DNA from 4 places in the Micromonospora sp. Llam0 genome. Region 4 is predicted to be linked to each of the others. Evidence: riboswitches for the same ligand, from Rfam matches in the RefSeq annotation. Region 4 holds a riboswitch; each other region holds the start of a gene.
The links. A riboswitch is a leader RNA that binds a small molecule or an ion and turns the genes downstream of it on or off. The one in region 4 is predicted to bind cobalamin.
Positions count from the first base shown of each region.

Region 1 (4,912 bases), 770 kb from region 4:
CGGCCCTCCCGGCGGCGAGGCCGACCCGGCGCGCGGCGCCGGCCCGGTTCGTAGCGGTCGCCCGGTTGACGGCGCCCGGGTGCGGCACCACCGCCGACAGCGCCTCCAGCGGCAGCCATTCGGCATCGAAGCCGGTGGCGAGCCGCCGGGCCAGGCCCAGTCGCACCGGACCGGACTCGCAGTCGAGTACCACCATCGCGGTGCCGGCGAGCAGCGGCGCAAGGGCTGTCGGATCCGGCCCGCTGGTCGATCGCCCGTCGGTGACCAGCAGGACCAGCGGCCGGCGGCGTGGGTCGCGGCGACGCTCGGCTGCGACGGTGGTGGCGGCCGCCCGTAGCCCGGCGGCGATCGGGGTACGGCCACCGGTGCGCAGCTGCGCCAGCTTGGCGACGGCTACCTCGTGGCTGCTGGTCGGCGGCAGCACCACGTCGGCGGCGGCACCCCGGAAGGTGATCATCCCGATCCGGTCCCGCCGGTGGTAGGCGTCGCGCAACAGCGACAGCACGGCGGTCTTGACCACGGTCATTCGCTGCCGGGCCGCCATCGACCCGGAGGCGTCGACCACGAACAGGATCAGGTTCGCCTCCTGGCCGACGTAGCGGGCCTGGCGCAGGTCGGCGGGGGTGATCCGGCGGGCGCCCCGGGATGCGGCAGCGCGCACCGTGGCCGGTAGATGCACCGTCGACGGCCGTCCGGTCGGTGATCCGGCACCGACCACCCGGCCCCGGTCGGCGTGGGCCGCCGAACGTCGGCCGGGCGTCGCGCCGGCACCGAGCCCGGGTAGCCGCAGTGTCCGGGGCCGGTACGCGGGCCCGGCCGCTGCCGGAGCCGGACCGCCCGGCGGTACGCCGTCCGGCTGCTCGGCACCGTCCGCCGGCCCACCGGCGTCCGGCGTAGCTGGCTCGGAAGGTGGGCCGCCGTCCGAGTCGGGGGGACCCTGCGACGGGCCGCCGTCCGGTGGCGGCGGACCCTGCGGCGGAGGAGGACCGGGGTCGTCGTCGCCGCATTCGTCACGCAGCACCTCGTCGAGCCGCTGCTCGTCGGCGCCGGGCGGGTCGAGCGGGTCACGGCGCCGCCGGTGCGGCAGCGCCAGCCGGGCTGCGTCGGCGACCTCGGCGGCGGTGACTGCCAGTTTGCCCCGCCAGGCGGCCAACGCGACGGCGGCGCGGGCCATCACGATGTCGGCCCGCATACCGTCCACCTGGTACGCCAGGCAGATCCGGGCGATCCGGTCGATCTCAGCATCGGGCAGCGTGACCGCAGGCAGGGCGGCCCGCGCGTCGCGTACCCGCAGCGCGAGCTGGTTGTCGGCGGACCGCCAGCGGTCCGCGAACGCCACCGGGTCGGTCTCGTACGCGAGCCGCCGGCGCACCACCTCGGCCCGGTCGGCCACCTCGGTCGGCGCGGCCACCGACACCATCAACCCGAAGCGGTCCAGCAACTGTGGACGCGGCTCGCCCTCCTCCGGGTTCATCGTGCCGACCAGCAGGAACCGGGCGGCGTGGCTGACCGACACCCCGTCGCGTTCGACGTGGGCCCGGCCCATCGCCGCCGCGTCCAGCAGCAGATCAACCAGATGGTCCGGCAACAGGTTGACCTCGTCGACGTAGAGCAGGCCCCGGTGCGCGGCGGCGAGCAGCCCCGGCTCGTACGCCTTCACACCGGCGCTGAGCACCCGCTGGATGTCCAGGGTGCCGACCACCCGGTCCTCAGTGGCGCCGACCGGCAACTCGACCAGGGCGGCCGGGCCGCCGCGTGCGGTCACCGGCGCGGTGTGCGGTCCGTCCGGGCAGGCCGGGTCCGGGGCCGCGGGGTCGCAGCCGAACCGGCAGCCGAGCACCCGGTCGACCTCCGGTAGCAGCCCGGCGAGCGCGCGGACGATCGTCGACTTCGCGGTGCCCTTCTCACCCCGGATGAGCACTCCACCGATGCCGGGGTGCACCGCGCCGAGCAGCAGGGCCTGCCGCAGGTCGGGCAGGCCGACGACGGCGGTGAACGGGTACGGCGTCATGGCAGGGGCCGACAGGTGTGCATGGTGAATCCCTCCCGCGGGTGTCCACGCCCGCGTACCGGTGGACCAGCGAGCGGCCGGAGTCTCCTGGCTGCCGGATCGACGTCGCGTCCCGAGCCTTCCCGCCATCGGGGCAGTGGCTGTCTCAAGGGGACGCAACTCACCGGTCACAGTGGCGGGACCGCCCCGGATTCGCACCGGGTTCCTCCGCGCACCGCTCGTGCCGGTCATGCTCCCCCACCGGAGGTCCACCGTCAACGTGGCGCCGGTCCCGGTACCGGCCACCGCCGCAGCCATTGCCCGGGCGGTCACGACGGCGGTACGCTGCGCAGGCCACGGTGTTCGGGAAGCCGGTGTGAGTCCGGCGTGGTCCTCGCCACTGTGACCGGGAAGTGTCCGTTCCACCACGCCACTGGGCCGACGACGGTCCGGGAAGGCGGGACGGCCGCGACGATCCGGGAGCCAGGAGACCGGCCGTGGCATGTACCGCATCGCCACGAGGCATGGACGAGAGGATTTCCTGGCATGACTGCACCTTCTGTCGGCGGAGACATCACCCCCACCGCCATCCGCGTACCGCTTGCCGGTTGGTTGCTGGCCGCCGTCGCAGCGGTCGTCATCTACCTGGTCGCGCAGGACAACGGGCTGGTGCTGGCCGGTGCCGCCGAGTTCGTGCACGAGTTCACCCACGACGGCCGGCACGCACTCGGCGTCCCGTGCCACTGAGCGGGGGTCAGCTCCGATGAGCACCTACCCGTTCGGCGCGGTACTGGGCCGCAGCCTGCTCGCCGGTACGGCCGCCGGCGTGGCGGGCGCGCTGGCGGCCCTGCTGATCGTTGAACCACAGATCGAGTCGGCGCTGGTCGTCGAAGAGGCCCGCGCGGCGACCGGGACGGCCGGACACAGCCACGACGAGGAGTTGGTCGGTCGGGCCATGCAGGTCTTCGGCGGGCTCGTCGCCACCGTCGCGGTGGCGCTGTGCCTGGCGTTGATCGTCGCCGTGGTCTTCGCGGCGACCCGGCACCTGCTGCCCGGCCGGGATGACTTCCGCCGGGTGGGACTGCTCGCCGGGCTCGGCTTCGTCGTGGTGGCGCTGCTACCGGCGATCCACTTCCCGGCCAACCCGCCGGGCGTCGGCGACCCGGACACCGTCAACCAGCGCACCGGACAGTACCTTTCGTTCATCATCGCCGCGGCCGCCGTCACCTGGCTGGCGCTGCTGGCCCACCGGCGGCTGGCCGGCTGGGCGCGGCCGGCACCCTACCGGACGGTGGTCGCGGCGGCGCTGGCCGTCGTCGGGTACGCCCTGCTGCTGGCGCTCTGGCCGGCCTCCGGGGTCGACGTGCCCGCCGACATCCCGGCGGCGCTGTTGTGGGAGTTCCGACTCGCCTCGCTGGCACAGCTCGCCGCGATGTGGACGGTCCTCGGGGTGGTGTTCGGACTGCTACTCACCCCGGCCCGGACCGGTGACCGGCGGGCCACGCTCGCCGACGTCGCGTGACGGCGCAGGACGGCGCGGCGGGAGCGGAGCACGGGCCGGCAGGCCCGGCACCCGGGCACCCCGTCCGGGTGACCGTCTGCCGGGGCTGCTGTTGCGGCACCTGTCGCAAACACCCGGACGTCGACCATGACCGGCAGCTCGACATCCTGCGCGCCGCCGGGTCGGTACGGGTGTCCGACTGCCTCAACGCCTGTGACCGGTCCAACGTGGTAGTCGTGCAGCCGGCGGCGCTGGCCCGCCGACTGGGCGCCCGCCCGGTGTGGCTCGGCGGTGTGCTCGACGAGACATCACTGTCGAGTGTCGTCGACTGGATCGCGGCCGGCGGTCCGGGCCTGGCCGCGCCCCCGGACCGGCTCGCCAGGCTGTGGTTCGCCGCCCCCCGCTGGGGAAAGTCCGCCCCGATGTCCTGACCCGCGTGGTGCCGTCGCTTGCCGGCCACCGCGATCCGACGGCCGACAAGCGACGCCCCCGAACGCGCGCCTGCCCGGATGCCAGCTGGTCCGGTCATCGCGCGGCTTCGCCGACCCGCGCGGCCGGTACAGCGGCAGGACGTCTGGCGCCAGCATTTCCGTACCGTGCACGGCATCGACCTACCCGGCCCGGACAATCCGGCGGTACGCAGCCTGGGCAGCCGGGCCGCCGCCGGCGACCGGGTGCGGCGGCTGGTCGCCGCCGAACGGCACGAACATCTGGCCATCAACACCGAAGTGATCAGCGCGGCGGCCTCGGCCGCAGCGATACCGCTGGACCGCAGCCAACTGGACCGGGGCATCCGGGTACGGGTACGAGCTGGTGGATCCGGTCGCGGTCCGCCAGCTGTGCGACCTGTTCGACCAGCTGTGGGCGCGGGCAACCGGTCCGGTCCCGAAGGGAGACCTGCGATCACACTGACCCCACGCGAGCAGGCGCTGGTCGCGCTCCTCGCCGCCGGACACACCGACGCCTCCGCCGCCGAGGAACTGCGGCTGAGCCTGCGCACCGTCGCGTACACGATGCGCAACCTGATGGACCGCCTCGGCGTGGAGAACCGCTTCCAGTTGGCGATCCTGCTCGGCGCCACGGGTGTGATCGCCCTGGCTCCGCCCACCCGTACCGCGGCACCCCGCTCGTCGTCCCACGCGGAAACGTCCGCGCCGGAGGAGGAATCCCATTGACCCCCACACCTCGCCGGACCGCCGTGATGGCGGCCGCGACGATCCTGATGGCAGCTACCCTGGCGTGACTGTCGGCCGCCGACGTGTCCGCCACGCCCGTGCCCACAGGTACGCCGATGCCGTCGTGGACGGCTTCGGCGATCACCACCAGCGAGCCGGCCATCACGGACTGGTGGACTCCGGCTGGCTGCGCCGCCGGCCAGTTGGGCGACCTCGTGGCGGACCCGGACCTCGGTGCGGTGCTGC
Region 1 is NZ_RJJY01000001.1:1,832,379-1,837,290, reverse strand. Features, by position in the region: gene EDC02_RS08275 (VWA domain-containing protein) at 1-2,011, opposite strand, end outside; cobalamin riboswitch at 2,092-2,219, opposite strand; cobalamin riboswitch at 2,331-2,505, shown strand; gene EDC02_RS08270 (CbtB-domain containing protein) at 2,537-2,737, shown strand; gene EDC02_RS08265 (CbtA family protein) at 2,754-3,512, shown strand; gene EDC02_RS08260 (hypothetical protein) at 3,581-3,922, shown strand; gene EDC02_RS08255 (helix-turn-helix transcriptional regulator) at 4,001-4,666, shown strand; gene EDC02_RS08250 (hypothetical protein) at 4,783-4,912, shown strand, end outside.
Region 1: it holds a riboswitch for cobalamin, as region 4 does, so the genes downstream of both, EDC02_RS08270 (CbtB-domain containing protein) here and EDC02_RS11625 (iron ABC transporter permease) in region 4, are expected to answer to the same signal.

Region 2 (4,912 bases), 750 kb from region 4:
GGTGATCCAGTCCCGGCCGGCCGGTCCGAGGCCGACCACCACCACCTCTCCCCGGCCGGACCGGGCAGTCTCGACGGCGCTCGCCGCGACGGTGCCACCGCGCCGGCTGGCCAGCAACGCCAGGGAGAAGTACGGCACGGACTCCGGGGCGACGCCGGCCAGCGGCTCGACACGTTCCGCCCCGGTGCTGGCCCGTTCGACGTACCACGCGTCGTCGAGCCGGCCGGCGGCGGTCAGCGCGTCGCGTACCGCCGGGAAGGTCCGGCCCAGCTTGAGCACGGCGGCAGCGTCGGTGTCGGCCAGTCGTCGGGTCAGCTCCGCACCGGACAGCGTGCCGGGCAGGACGGTGAGCACCTCGTCGGCCTCCACCAACGGCCGGCCGAGGGCGGCGGCAGCACCGCTCATCGAGGTGACGCCGGGCACCACCTCGGTCGGGTACCGGTCGGCCAGCCGCTTGTGCAGGTGCATGTAGGAGCCGTAGAACAGCGGGTCGCCCTCGGCGAGCACGACCACGGTCCGACCGGCGTCGAGATGGGCGGCGAGCCGGCGCGCGCAGTCGGCGTAGAACTCGTCCATCGCCGCCCGGTAGCCGCCAGGGTGGCTGCTGCGCTCGGTGGTCACCGGGTAGACCAACGCCTCCTCGATCTGTCCCGCGCGTAGGTACGGCTCGGCGATGGACCGGGCGACGCTGCGACCGTGCCGGGCGCTGTGGTGCACGATCACGTCGGCGGCGGTGATCAGCCGGGCCGCCTTCACGGTGACCAGTTCCGGGTCACCCGGGCCGAGGCCGACACCGTACAGCTGGCCTGCTCCGCCACGACGCGCGTTCAACGCCCCACCTGTCCCTCGTCGTCGTTGGCGATCGCGTTGAGCGCGGCGGCGGCCATCGCGCTGCCGCCGCGTCGTCCCCGGACCACCAGGTGTTCCAGTCCACCATGGTCGATCAAAGCCTGCTTGGACTCGGCCGCGCCGATGAAACCGACCGGTACGCCGAGCACCGCCGCCGGCCGGCCGGCACCGGCGTCGACCAGCTCCAACAGCCGGAACAGCGCAGTCGGTGCGTTGCCGACGGCGACCACCGCGCCGTCGAGGCGGTCGACCCACAGTTCGACAGCCGCAGCGCTGCGAGTGGTGCCCAGCCGATCGGCCAGCTCCGGCACCCGGGGGTCGGACAGGGTACAGAGCACCGGGTTGTCGGCCGGCAGCCGGCGCCGGGTGACGCCGGCGGCGACCATGGTGGCGTCGCAGAGGATCGGCGCACCGGCCCGCAACGCGCCCTGGGCGGCGGCCACCACCTGCGGCGAGAAGACCAGGTCGTCGACCAGGTCGACCATCCCGCAGGAGTGGATCATCCGCACCGCGACCCGGGCCTGCTCGGCGGTGAATCGGCTCAGGTCGGTCTCGGCACGGATGGTGGCGAACGACTGCCGGTAGATCTCGGCCGCGTCGCGGACATGGCCCATCATGGCTCCTCACGTGCGGTCTGGACGGCCGCGCCGAGAGCGGCCCCGGTCGGGAGGTGGACGCTGGTCCGGTCGGGGACGTCGATCTGGTACCCGTCACCGGTGGCGGTCACCCGGACCACCGGCCCGGCCGGGGTGCCGCAGCCACGCTCACAGCCGATCCAGTGCACCGGCAGGCGGTGACGGCGCCCCGGTGCTGGCACATCGCCGGTCGGGGCCGGCCGCCCGGCGTGCGTCGCTGCCGCGTCGGCGCGCACGTCGGCCCGCGACCGGGCACAGCCCGGCAGCCCCGCGCAGGCGGTCACTCCGAGCCACGGCGAGCCGGGGTCGGTAACCAGCCCGGCGCAGGTGAACCGGTCCGCCCAACCGGCGGGGTCGGTCACCCGGGGCAGCACCATCCCCCGCCACGGCGTGATCCGCAGCTGCGGCGACGCGGCCGCGAGCAGGTCGACCTGGTCGACTGTCAACCGTCCCAACGGGACCGCCACGACGAGGGCGAAGCCGCCGTCGGGTCGGTGCCGCACCCCGACCGGCACGGCGGGGCCGCCGGCCGGCGTCGGTGGTTGCCACCGCCGCGCGGTACGCCGTACCCCGGGTGCGGCGCCGGCCCGGGTCACGACGCGGTCCAGCGCTGCCGGAGTCAGGTCATCGAGGCGCCACGCGCTGCCGGCCGCCGCGTCCGGATCGTCCAGGAAGGCACGGGCGGCGGCGACCGCGGCCCGTACCGCGTCGGCGGGCCGAGACCGCAGCCCGTGGTCGCTACCGGCGAGCAGCACGGCCACGTCGTCGTCCGGACCGGGCAGTAGACCGACGTCGGCTCGGGACGCGACAGTGTCGCCTCGGCCGTCGTCGACGGCGAAGAGGAACCGCCCGGAGAGCCGGGCCAGGTCCGGCTCCGCGCAGATCGCCGCGTCGAGGGCGCGGACCTGCGCCCCGACGTCCCAGGCCGCCGGGGTGTCGATGTCGGCGAGGGCGGAGCCGAGGATGTTGCGGACCCGTTCGTGCGTGGTAGACGGCAGCAGCCCGGCGGCGCGCAGCCGGGCGGCGAGCGGTCCGGTGGCGGCGGCCGCGACCGCGCGCACCTGGACGTTTGCCCGGCTGGTCAGTTCGAGATGTCCATCACCATGGTCACGGGCGACGGCGGCCAGCAGCCGGAGCTGGACGGCGGTGAGCAGCCCTCCGGGGCAGCGGATCCGGGCCAGCAGGCCGTCGGCGGCCGGGTGCAGTTGCAGGGCGCCGGGGCAGGCATCGGGTGCGCCCCGGGCGGGCGACGATGGCAAGGCGGGCACCCGGCGGATACTACGGGTCGTCCCCGGAAGGCGGCCGCCGCACGGCGAGTACATCACACCTTGACGAAACGTCCGCCGGTCGTGACAGTGTTCGGTAGCCAGACGCGGCGACAAGCGGAGGAAGTCCGGTGTGAATCCGGTGCGGTCCCGCCACTGTCACCGGGGAGCAGACCCCACCGACGGCCACGGTCCCCTTAGTCGGGTGCCGGAAGGCCGGGGCGAGCGTTGATCCGGGAGCCAGGAGACTCCGGTCGCCGCGACCGACGACCCGGGGCGCGGACCCCGAGGGAGGACCGGGCGTCCGATGATGCTACTTTTGTCCACTTCAGATACTGATCTGCTGAGTGGGCGGGCCAGCGGTGCCGCCTGGCGCCTGGCAAACCCGGCCCGGCTGTCGGTCGACGACCTTCCGCAGCTGCTGTCCGGCGTCGACCTGGTGGTGGTCCGGCTGCTCGGCGGCCGCCGAGCCTGGCCGGACGGGCTGGACGCGCTGCTGGCCGGGCCCCGTCCGGTGGTGGTGCTCAGCGGTGAGCAGGCCCCGGACGCCGCCCTGATGGAGCTCTCCACCGTACCGGCCGGAGTGGCCGCCGAGGCGCACGCCTACCTGGCCCACGGCGGCCCTCCGAACCTGGCCGAACTGCACCGATTCCTGTCCGACACGGTGCTGCTCACCGGGCACGGCTTCGCCGCGCCACGGCCGGCCCCGGAGTGGGGCGTGCTGGAGCGCGCGACGACGCCGGACGGACCGGGCCGGCCGACCGTGGCGGTGCTCTACTACCGGGCCCACCACCTGGCCGGCAACACCGGTTTCGTGCACGCGCTGTGCGACGCGGTCGACGCCGCCGGCGGCCGGGCACTGCCGGTCTACTGCGCCTCGCTGCGCTCCCCCGACCAGCGGCTGCTGGCCACCCTGCGGCAGGCCGACGCCCTGGTGGTGACGGTGCTGGCCGCCGGCGGGACCCGACCGGCGACCGCCGGCGCCGGGGGCGACGACGACGCCTGGGACGTCGGCGCCCTCGCCGAGCTGGACGTGCCGATCCTGCAGGGACTCTGCCTGACCAGCTCCCGGCAGACCTGGGCGGCCACCGACGACGGGCTGTCCCCGTTGGACGCGGCGACCCAGGTGGCGATCCCGGAGTTCGACGGCCGGCTGATCACCGTGCCGTTCTCGTTCAAGGAGATCGACGCCGACGGGCTGTCGGTCTACGTCGCCGACCCGCAGCGGGCCGCCCGGGTGGCCGGCATCGCGGTGCGTCACGCCGCGCTGCGGCACGTCGCGGCGGGCGACAAACGGATCGCGGTGCTGCTGTCGGCGTACCCGACGAAGCACGCCCGGATCGGCAACGCGGTCGGGCTCGACACCCCCGCCAGTGTGCTGGCTCTGCTGTCGACGTTGCGCGACGCCGGCTACGACGTCGGGCCGTCGGACGGCCCCGACGCGGTCCCCGGGCTGGCTGACGGCGACGGCGACGCGTTGATGCACGCGCTGATCGCCGCCGGCGGGCAGGACCCGGACTGGCTGACCGAGGATCAGCTGGCCGGCAACCCGGTGCGGATCCCGGCCGCCGACTACCGCCGCTGGTACGCCGAGTTCCCGGCCGAGCTGCGTGACCAGGTCGAACGGCACTGGGGTCCGCCACCGGGCGAGCTGTACGTGGACCGGTCCCGGAATCCGGACGGCGAGATCGTGCTCGCCGCACTGCGCGCCGGCAACATCGTGCTGCTGGTGCAGCCGCCACGCGGCTTCGGGGCCAACCCGGTGGCCATCTACCACGACCCGGACCTGCCGCCGAGCCACCACTACCTGGCCGCGTACCGGTGGCTGGAGCACGGCTTCGGCGCGCACGCCGTGGTGCACGTCGGCAAGCACGGCAACCTGGAGTGGTTGCCGGGCAAGACGGTCGGGCTCAGCGCCGCCTGCGGGCCGGACGCCGCCCTCGGCGACCTGCCGTTGATCTACCCGTTCCTGGTCAACGACCCCGGTGAGGGCACCCAGGCCAAACGCCGGGCGCACGCCACCCTGATCGACCACCTGGTGCCGCCGATGGCCCGGGCGGACAGTTACGGCGACATCGCCCGGCTGGAGCAGCTGCTCGACGAGCACGCGAACATCGCCGCCCTGGACCCGGCGAAGCTGCCGGCGATCCGGGCGCAGATCTG
Region 2 is NZ_RJJY01000001.1:1,852,345-1,857,256, reverse strand. Features, by position in the region: gene EDC02_RS08370 (precorrin-2 C(20)-methyltransferase) at 1-831, opposite strand, end outside; gene EDC02_RS08365 (precorrin-8X methylmutase) at 828-1,466, opposite strand; gene EDC02_RS08360 (precorrin-3B synthase) at 1,463-2,752, opposite strand; cobalamin riboswitch at 2,870-3,000, shown strand; gene cobN (cobaltochelatase subunit CobN) at 3,057-4,912, shown strand, end outside.
Region 2: it holds a riboswitch for cobalamin, as region 4 does, so the genes downstream of both, cobN (cobaltochelatase subunit CobN) here and EDC02_RS11625 (iron ABC transporter permease) in region 4, are expected to answer to the same signal.

Region 3 (4,912 bases), 2.6 Mb from region 4:
GCGAACGGATTCTTCGACCCGTACATCGGCTCGATGCCGAGCACCGCGAGCCGCCGGTCGGCGACGTGCTGCAGGTATTCCCGCATGTCGGCCAACGACATCCCGGACACGCCCTGGTCGAGCAGGTCCGCGGCGAACTGCACCTCGCACTCCACCGCCTCGGCCAGCATCTGCCTGACCTGCTGCTCCATTTCGGAGTCGAACAGGTCCGGTTCCTCGGCGCGGACCGTGTCCACCACGTCGAAGGCGAACGCCATGTGCATCGACTCGTCGCGGAACACCCAGTTGGTGCCCGAGGCGAGACCGTGCAGCAGCCCCCGGGACCGCAGGAAGTACACGTACGCGAAGGCGCCGTAGAAGAACAACCCTTCGATGCAGGCGGCGAAGCAGATCAGGTTGAGCAGGAAGGCCCGCCGGTCGGCGCGGGTACGCAGCTCCCGCAGCTCGAAGATGGAATCGATCCACCTGAAGCAGAACTCGGCCTTACGGGCAATCGACGGGATGTTCTCCACCGCCGCGAACGCCGCGAACCGCTCCCGCTCGTCCGGCACGTAGGTGTCCAGCAGGTTCAGGTAGAACTGGACGTGCACCGCCTCCTCGAACAGCTGCCGGGACAGGTAGAGCCGGCCTTCCGGAGAGTTGACGTGCTGGTAGAGGTTGAGCACCAGGTTGTTCGCGACGATGGTGTCGCCGGTGGCGAAGAACGCGACCAGCCGGGACACCAGGTGCTGCTCGGCCGGCGACAGCTTGGCCAGGTCCGGCAGGTCGGAGTGCAGGTCGACCTCCTCCACCGTCCAGGTGTTCTTGATCGCGTCCCGGAACCGGTCGAAGAACTGTGGGTAGCGCATCGGCCGCAGGGTCAGGTCCATGCCGGGGTCGAGCAGCAACTGCCGTCGGCCCGCGCCAGCAGCGTTACTGGTGGCGGCGCTAGTGGTCGCGGAGACGGTGCTGGTTTCGGAGACGGTCACTGGCAGGCCTCACAGGTTTCGGGGTTTTCCAGGTAACAGGCCGACGCCTCGTCGGCGCCGGCCGCGACGACCGGCCCGACGACCGGCCCGACGACCGGCCCGACGACCGGCCCGGCGACCGGCCCGGCGGTCGGCGCGATGCCGACGGTGGCCTGCTGGATCCGGGTCGCCGGACGCGACCGCAGGTAGTAGGTGGTCTTCAGCCCGGACTTCCAGGCGTACAGGTACATCGAGGACAGCTTGCCGATGGTCGGCGCACTGAGGAACAGGTTCAACGACTGCGACTGGTCGACGTACGGGGCGCGGGCGGCGGCCAGGTCGATCAGCGCCCGCTGCGGCAGCTCCCACGCGGTACGGAACAGCTCCCGCACGTCGGCGGGCAGGTCCGTGAGGCCCTGCACCGACCCCTCGGCCCGCTTGATCTGCTCCCGGACCGGTGCCGTCCACAGCCCGCGCGCCTTCAGCTCGCCGACCAGGTACGTGTTGATCTGCAGGAACTCCCCGGACATGGTTTCGCGCTTGAACAGGTTGGACACCTGCGGCTCGATGCATTCGTAGCAGCCGGCGATCGACGCGATCGTGGCGGTCGGCGCGATCGCGACCAGCAGCGAGTTCCGCAGGCCGTGTGCGGCGATCGTCGACCGGAGTCGGGCCCACCGCTCGGGCTGGCCCGGCTCGGCGCCGCACAGGTCCTGGTGCAGCTCGCCCCGGGCGGCCCGGGTCTCGGCGTACGCCGGATGCGGGCCGAACCGTTCGGCGAGCCCGGCGGAGGTTTCCAGCGCGGTCAGGAAGATTTCCTCCTGTACGCGGGTGGACAACTCCCGGGCCGGTACCGAGTCGAACGGCAGCCGCAGCGTGAAGAACGCGTCCTGCAGGCCCATCAGCCCCAGCCCGACCGGACGCCAGCGCGGGTTCGACGCCGCCGCCTGCGCCGCCGGGTAGTAGTTGATGTCGATTACCCGGTCGAGGAACACCACGGCGGTACGGACCGTGGCGCGCAGCTTGTCCCAGTCGACGCCGTCGGCGGTGACGTGCGCGCCGAGGTTGATCGACCCGAGGTTGCACACGGCGGTCTCGGTGTCGCTGTTGACCTCGAGGATCTCGGTGCACAGATTGGACAGGTGGATCGTGTTGCCCGGCTCGCCGGTCTGGTTGGACAGCCGGTTCGCGGCGTCCTTGAACGTCATCCACCCGTTGCCGGTCTGCGCCAGGGTGCGCATCATCCGCCCGTACAGGTCGCGGGCCTTGACCGTCCGGACCGCCTTCTTCTCCGCCGCCCGGTACGCCTCGTCGAACGCCTCGCCGTACAGGTCGGGCAGCTCCGGCGCGTCGGACGGGTCGATCAGCGACCAGTCGGCGTCCGCCTCGACCCGGCGCATGAACTCGTCCGGGATCCAGTTGGCCAGGTTCAGGTTGTGGGTGCGCCGGGCGTCCTCACCGGTGTTGTCCCGCAGCTCCAGGAACTCCTCGACGTCCGGGTGCCACGGCTCCAGGTAGACGCAGGCGGCGCCCTTGCGGCGGCCGCCCTGGTTGACCGCCGCGACCCCGGCGTCGAGGGTCTTGAGGAACGGCACGATGCCGTTCGACCTGCCGTTGGTGCCCCGGATCAGCGCGCCCCGGCCACGGATCCGCGACCAGGAGATGCCGATCCCGCCGGAGAACTTCGACAGCTTCGCCACCTGGTGGTAACGCTCGTAGATCGAGTCGAGCTCGTCGCGCGGCGAGTCGACCAGGAAGCACGACGACATCTGGGTGTGCCGGGTGCCTGAGTTGAACAACGTCGGTGAGCTGGGCAGATAGGCCAGGCTGGAGATCAGCCGGTAGAAGTCGATCGCCTCGGCCGGCGTCTGGGACAGCCCGCACGCCACCCGCAGCAGCCAGTACTGAGGCGTCTCCACCACCAGCCGGGTCTGCGGATGCCGCAGCAGGTAGCGGTCGGCCACCGTTCGCAGCCCGAAGTACTCGAAGCGCAGGTCGCCGTCGACGTCGACGGCGTCGTCGAGTTTGCGGGCGTTGCGGGCGACGAAGGCGGCGGTGTCGTCGCCGATCAGCCCGAGGCCGTGGGCGTATCGGATCGACTGGCTGAAGCTGGCCACCTGCTGGCCGCGGACCTCCTTGTCCACGTAGGCGGCGAGCAGCCGGGCCGCCAGTTTCGAGTACTGCGGTTCCTCGCCGATCAGCTCCGCCGCCGTCTGGATCGACAGTTTGTCCAGCTCGGCGGTTGTCGCCCCGTCGTACAGTCCGCTGATCGTCCGGGTCGCCACCCGCAGCGGGTCGACCTCGTCCAGGTCGGCGACCCAGTGTTCGACCGCCTTGACGATCTTGTTGACGTCCACCGGTTCGGTGTCGCCGTTGCGCTTGCGTACCTGCATCGGTTCCCCTTGTCGTGCCTGTCCACCGGTCGACGGACACGCGGGGAGGACGCCACCGGTCACTCACCTGGCGGTCTGCTCCGCCGGCGTGGACCGGTCGTCGGCGTCGGCCGTCCCGCGCGGCCTTCGACCACCGCACGCGACGCGTGCGGCACGCTGGCAGGTCTTCGGACTCGTGGGCGTCGTGCCGGTGCCTACTGGCCGTCGCTTCCCGGACCCGCCACGGGTCCAGTGCTCGGTGACGGCGGTCGTTCCCACTCACCGCTGCGGGGCAGTCCCGGACTCCCACCGGGTTCCCTCTTGCCTCGACCACCGCCGAGGGGTGGCCGAACCAGCTGCGGGATACACCATATATGGGAGCGAGCCAGAAGACACAACACCAGATACTGTGTTCGGCGTGTCGCGGCGTCGGGTCGCACCGGGTCCGGGGAGGAGGGTCCGTCGGGTGAGAAGCGTGCTATGGGGTCTGTACGGGGCGGTGCTCGGTACCCTGCTCGTCGGCGTCGTCGGGGCGCTCAGCATCCAGGCGACCGGGCTGCGGGCCGGTGCGGTCTTCGACCTGAACAACACCCTCGCCGGTGTCACCTCGCCACGCACCCCGTACCTGGCGATGCTCGGAATCGCGGCGGTGAGCAGCCTGGCCGCATGGGCGCTGACCGCCGGGCCCCGGCGACGGCCCCGACTGTGCCGGGTGGGCCTGGTCGTCGGCTTCGGCGCGTCGACCGTGGCGCTGATTGCCCTTTCGTTCGTCATCGCACCGGCGGACATCGACGCGGGGCGCGAACTGCTGCTGGGCGTCATGCCGGGCTGGCGGGGCTGGATCCACAAAGGGGGCGGCGAGTCCGCCGTACACCTGCTGGTGGCCCTGGCAATCGGATCGTTGTGGCTCTATCCGGACCGACAATCGGCCCGGCCCGCCGCTGCCAGCGGCGGCGGTACGGGCGGACGAGGTGGCGACCCGGCGACCGGCAGACAAGGTGGCGGCGCGGCGGCGGGTGCCGAGACCGTCATCGACCTCGGCCAGCGCTGAACCGGCCAGCGCTGAGCTGGCCGGCAAGCAGCGCGGCGCCGGCCAGCACGGCGGCGTTGCCGAGCCGGGCGGTACGCACCGGCAGCCGGTCGATCCCGGGCAGCGCCGCCGCGTGCAGCGCGGCGCGTACGCCCGCGACGAACCGGTCGCCGAGCCCGACCACACCACCGCCGAGGACGACCACCTCGGGATCGAGCAGGTTGGCGGCGGTGGCCAGCCCGGTGCCCAGCACCCGGGCCGCCAGGTCGGTCACCTCCAGCGCGACCGGATCGCCGTTGGCGGCCGCCGCCGCGACCTCCTCCAGGGGCGGTGCCGCACCGCGACCGGTCCGGGCCGCGTACTCGGCGGCGATCGCCGGGCCGGCCGCGTACGCCTCGACGTGGTCGACCGCGCCGCAACCACAGCGGCGGCCGAGGCGCCGGGCGGCCGGCAGGTGCCCGACGCTGCCGGCGAAGCCGTGCCGGCCCACCACCACGTCGCCGCCGACCACGATGGCGCCGCCGGTACCGGTGCCGGCGGCGACGACGAGCGCGGCGGCGATC
Region 3 is NZ_RJJY01000001.1:5,186,063-5,190,974, forward strand. Features, by position in the region: gene EDC02_RS22575 (ribonucleotide-diphosphate reductase subunit beta) at 1-869, opposite strand, end outside; gene EDC02_RS22580 (ribonucleoside-diphosphate reductase subunit alpha) at 965-3,340, opposite strand; cobalamin riboswitch at 3,481-3,691, opposite strand; gene EDC02_RS22585 (hypothetical protein) at 3,786-4,370, shown strand; gene EDC02_RS22590 (ROK family protein) at 4,348-4,912, opposite strand, start outside.
Region 3: it holds a riboswitch for cobalamin, as region 4 does, so the genes downstream of both, EDC02_RS22580 (ribonucleoside-diphosphate reductase subunit alpha) here and EDC02_RS11625 (iron ABC transporter permease) in region 4, are expected to answer to the same signal.

Region 4 (4,912 bases):
GACCTGGTGCTCGACCCCCTTCCGTACTCGTGACCGGCCAGCGCACAGCGGTCCCCGGCGGGCTCGTCGACCCGCGCACCGGCGTCATCCGCCGCGTCGAGCCCTACCCACGCCACCCACACCTGCCCGCCGCGCTGCACCTGGTCCGTTCCGTCATCAGCGACACGACCGCCTTCTGCGAATGGCGCAGCGACCCGTCCGGAATGGGCGCCGCGTTGTGGGACCCGACAGCGGCCGAGGGCGCCGCCATCGGCGAGGCGGTGGAACGCTACTGCGGCAACCTCGTCCCGCCCGACCTGCCCGTCGCGACCTGGACGCAGCTGACCACCGTCGGTGATGAGGCGGTGGACCCGAAGACCCTACCGCTGTACAGCACCGACCAGTACGCCGCCGACGGCTTCCCCTTCGTCCCGTTCACCCGGGACACCCCGGCCGAGTGGGTCCGTGGGCACCGACTCCCTACCGGCGAACCGGTCTGGGTGCCAGCAGCCCTGGTCTGGACCAGCTACCGGTACCGCCACCTGCCCCCGATCACCGCCACCGCGTACGCCGGGATCGGCGCCGGCACGACGACGGACGCAGCGCTCGCCAGCGCCCTGGCCGAACTCGTCGAACGTGACGCGATGACACTGACCTGGACGGCGAGGCTGGCGGGGACACGCCTGCCGACGCCGGCGTGGTTGCAGGCACCAGCGGCGGGAGCGACCGGTGCCCTACGGACCCGGCTCTGCCGGTTCCCCAGCGAACTCGGGCTCCCGGTGCTCGGCGCGCTCGTGCACGACACCGTCGACGACTACGTCACCCTGGGCACCGCCTGCCACCCCGACACCGATGCGGCCGCAGCCAAGGCACTCGCCGAAGCCCTGCATGTACAGATGGTCATGCGGGACCTCGACGACCCCCACGGCGCCTTCGCCGCGGTGGCCGCCGCACCCGGCAGCCCGCTCAAGCCCTGGCGCGCCGACCGCGCCTACCTGCGCGACTACCGCGCCGACTGGCACGACGCCACCGACCCCGGATGCCACCTGCAGGCATACCTGGACCCGGAGCTGGCACACGGGCTGGTCGACGCCGTCAACAGCTGGCCCCCGACCGACACACCGACCCTGCCCGCCCGGTCCGCCGAGCCTGCCCCGCCGTCGCCACCCGCCGCGCCCACCGAGCCCGCCCGGGCCGACCCGAGCGCGACGCAGCGCGTCCGCCTCCTGGTCGACCAGGTCCGGGCCAACGGATTCGACGCCGTCGCCGTCGACGTGACCACACCAGACGTACGCTGGGCCGGGCTCCACGTCGTACGCGCAGTCGTGCCCGGTCTGTACAGCAACGCGGCAGCGGCGTTTCCGCTGCTCGGCGGCGCTCGCCTGCCACGACTGCTGCAGGGTCCCGGCCAGCTGCGGCTGACCCCGCTGCCGCACTGAGGCGTGACAAGCATGCGCGAACGCACCGGGCAGCAGACCTCAGCTGTAGGGCACACACCGGCGTGTGTGCTAGTTTCCGCTGGTCCGAAACGGGTCGCGGTAGTGGGAAGCCGGTGTGAATCCGGCGCTGCCCTCGCAGCTGTGACCGGGGAGCGGGCACCCCTCGCGACGCCACTGGGCCACCCCGGCCCGGGAAGGCCGGGTGCCGGCAGTGATCCGGAAGCCAGAAGACCGACCGCGCCCCACAACGAACGGCTCTACGAGGCGTGGAGGCACCGTGGTCACTGTCGTGCTGCCCGGGCAGCTCCGGAAACCCCCACCATCAGCGGCAGGGGGTGACCCGCGCGTACGCCGCCGACGTGCGCGCCCGTAACTGGCCCGTCGCCGCCGTCGTCACCGTCGCCTGCCTCACCGCCGCGGTGAGCCTCGGACCGGTGCAGGTAAAGGCGACGACCGTGTGGTCAGTGGCCTGGAACAACACCGGTGGCCGACTGCTGGCCCCGGTCCCGGTGACCTGGCCGCACGGCGACGAACAGATTGTCTGGCTGGTACGGATGCCGCGCGCGGCGCTGGCCGCCGTCGTCGGCGCCGCGCTCGCCGCCGTCGGTGCGGTCATGCAGACGCTGCTGCGCAACCCGCTCGCCGACCCGTACCTGTTGGGAGTCTCCTCGGGAGCGTCGGTGGGCGCCGCCGTGGTGGCGCTGCTCGGCGCGTTGTCGTCCTGGGGCATCTACGCCCTGCCGTCCGGAGCCTTCCTCGGCGCGTTACTGGCGGTGCTGCTGGTCACCGCGCTCGGCCGCCGAAGCGGCCGGGCCGGACCGGTGCAGATGGTACTGGCTGGCGTCGTCGTCTCGTACGTCCTGTCAGCGGTCACCAGCTACCTGGTGATCAGCTCACCCGACCACCAGGCGGTACGCGGGATACTGTTCTGGTTGCTCGGCACGGTGGCAGGGGCACGCTGGGACGTGGTGGCACTGACCGCCGTGGTGGCCGTCGCCGGCGGCGCGGCACTACTGGCCCGCGCCCGGGCACTCAACGCCATCAGCGGCGGCGAGGAGTCCGCCGCGACCCTCGGCGTCGATGTCGCCCGGGAACGATACGTACTGCTGGGCGTCTGCGCGCTGATGACGGCCGTGGCGGTCGCCGGGGTGGGCGCTGTGGGCTTCGTCGGGTTGATGGCCCCGCACGCCGTGCGGCTCGTCATGGGAGCCGACCACCGGGCCGTGCTGCCGGTGGCGATGCTCACCGGCGCGTCGTTCCTCGTCCTGGCCGACCTCGCGGCCCGCACCGTGGCCGCTCCGGCGGAGCTGCCCCTGGGAGTGCTCACCGCGTTGTGCGGCGGCCCGTTCTTCCTCTGGCTGCTGCTGCGCCGCAGCGGCCGCAGCGGGCTCGGGGTCACCGCGTGACCGGCGCGCTCGACTTCGACACGGTCACCGTGCACGTCGGCGGCCGGGACCTCGTGCGGGACGTCTCGATCACCGTACGACGCGGCACGATAACCGGCATCCTCGGGCCGAACGGCGCCGGTAAGACGACGCTGCTGCGCGCCGGCTACCGCGTCGTGCGCCCCGACTCCGGCGACGTCCGGCTCGACGGTACGAGCCTTCCCCAGCTACGCCCGCGTGCCTTGGCCCGTCGGCTCGCCGTCGTCCTGCAGGAACGCGACCACGCGCTCGAACTGACCGTCGCCGACGTGGTCGCCATGGGCCTGACCCCGTACAAGCGGGCATTCGAGCCCGACACCGCAGCCGACCTCGCCTGGCTCGACCGCTGCCTGACCCGGGTGGACGCCTCCCATCTGCGGCACCGGGCCTTCGCCACGCTGTCCGGTGGCGAACGTCAACGCGTACTCATTGCCCGCGCGCTGGCCCAACGCGCCGATCTGCTCGTGCTCGACGAACCCACCAACCACCTCGACGTCGCCGCGCAGCACGAGGTCCTGCGTCTGCTGCGCGGGCTGGAGCTCACCGTGCTGGCCGCCGTGCACGACCTCAACCTCGCGTTGGCGTACTGCGACGCCGTGCACGTGTTGTACGCCGGCGCGCTGGTCGCCAGCGGCCCCCCGGCGCAGATCATCGAACCCGCTCTGGTCGAGCGGGTCTTCGGCATCCGAGCCGCCACCGTCGTCAACCCACTCACCGGAGGAACCCAACTCGTGTACGCCCCACTCGGACCCCCGCCGTCGCATCCGGTCCCGGACACACCGACCGGAGCCGACAATGCCCGGTGACGAGCTGACCTACCGGCCGGGCCTCGTCGGCGAAGCAGCGGCACCGGCGCGGCGGGTCGTCACCATCGACAGCGGCCCACTGTCCCTGCTCGCGGCGTTGGGCACCGTCGACCGCGTCGTCGCCGCCAACGACACCGACGGCGGCTGGTCGACGCTGCCCGCCACTACCCGAGCACAGATCTCGTTGCTACCGCGTCGCTTCCCAACACTCGCCGACATCCTTGCCCACGGCCCCGACCTGGTAGTCGCCGGCGACAACGAGGCGTTCGGCGACGGCGCCCTCGGCGCCCGCGCCGCACTGGCCCGACGCGGCATCCGCTCGTTCCTGCTCACCGAGGCCGCACTCGAGGACGCACCCGTCATCACACCGGCCACGATCCACTCGACGATCAACGACACCATCGCCCTCGGCCACGCCCTCGGCGTCGCCGACCGGGCCGAGACGATCGCCGCCGGCTGGCGTACCCGGATCGACGCCGTCGCCTCGCGAACACGACGCAACCCACCACGACGGGTCTTCGTACTCGACATGCCCCGCCACGACGCCGTGCTCACCGCCGGTAGCGCCGCCGTGGTGACCGATCTGCTGCGTCGAGTCGGCGGTGAACCCGTGACAACCGATCTGCCTTTCACCTACGGCTGGATGCCCTGGCACCAGCTCGCCACGCGACCCCGCCCACACGTGCTGCTCGTCAGCGACTACGGCCCATTCGACGTAGCGGACAAGCTCGACCGCCTGCGGGCCCGACCCGAGATCACCGCGTGGCGCGTCGGCGAGCTGCCCACCGTCGTCCTACCGCTACGCGACACCGTCGAAGGCGCCAACAACATCGACGCGCTCGAGTACCTCGCGACCGCATTCGCGGATCTGCCCATTGACGCCGGACTCATCGGCCAGGACGCCGGACCCGCCAGCCAAGGCATCGAACCCACCGATCAACCGGAGCGACCATGACCACAGGACCAACCGTGACAGCGCCCACCCGCAGCCGACGCGCTGTCGTCGCAGCCACCCTCACCGGCGTCGTCGCCGTCGCCGGCTGCACCAGCACCTCCGACTCCAACCGGGCCGACCCCGCCGCCGCGCCGACTGCAGCCACCGGCCCGATCACCGTAGAAACGTGCCAGCGCACGATCACCCTGGAGACCTCGCCAGAGCGAATCTTCGCTGTCTTCCACCCGGCCATCGAGCTGGTGCACGCACTCGGTGCCAGCGACCGGCTCATCGGCTCGGCCTTCCTGGACAACGAGATCCTGCCCGAGT
Region 4 is NZ_RJJY01000001.1:2,603,610-2,608,521, reverse strand. Features, by position in the region: gene EDC02_RS11635 (YcaO-like family protein) at 1-33, shown strand, start outside; gene EDC02_RS11630 (YcaO-like family protein) at 30-1,418, shown strand; cobalamin riboswitch at 1,482-1,672, shown strand; gene EDC02_RS11625 (iron ABC transporter permease) at 1,754-2,824, shown strand; gene EDC02_RS11620 (ABC transporter ATP-binding protein) at 2,821-3,648, shown strand; gene EDC02_RS11615 (ABC transporter substrate-binding protein) at 3,638-4,603, shown strand; gene EDC02_RS11610 (ABC transporter substrate-binding protein) at 4,618-4,912, shown strand, end outside.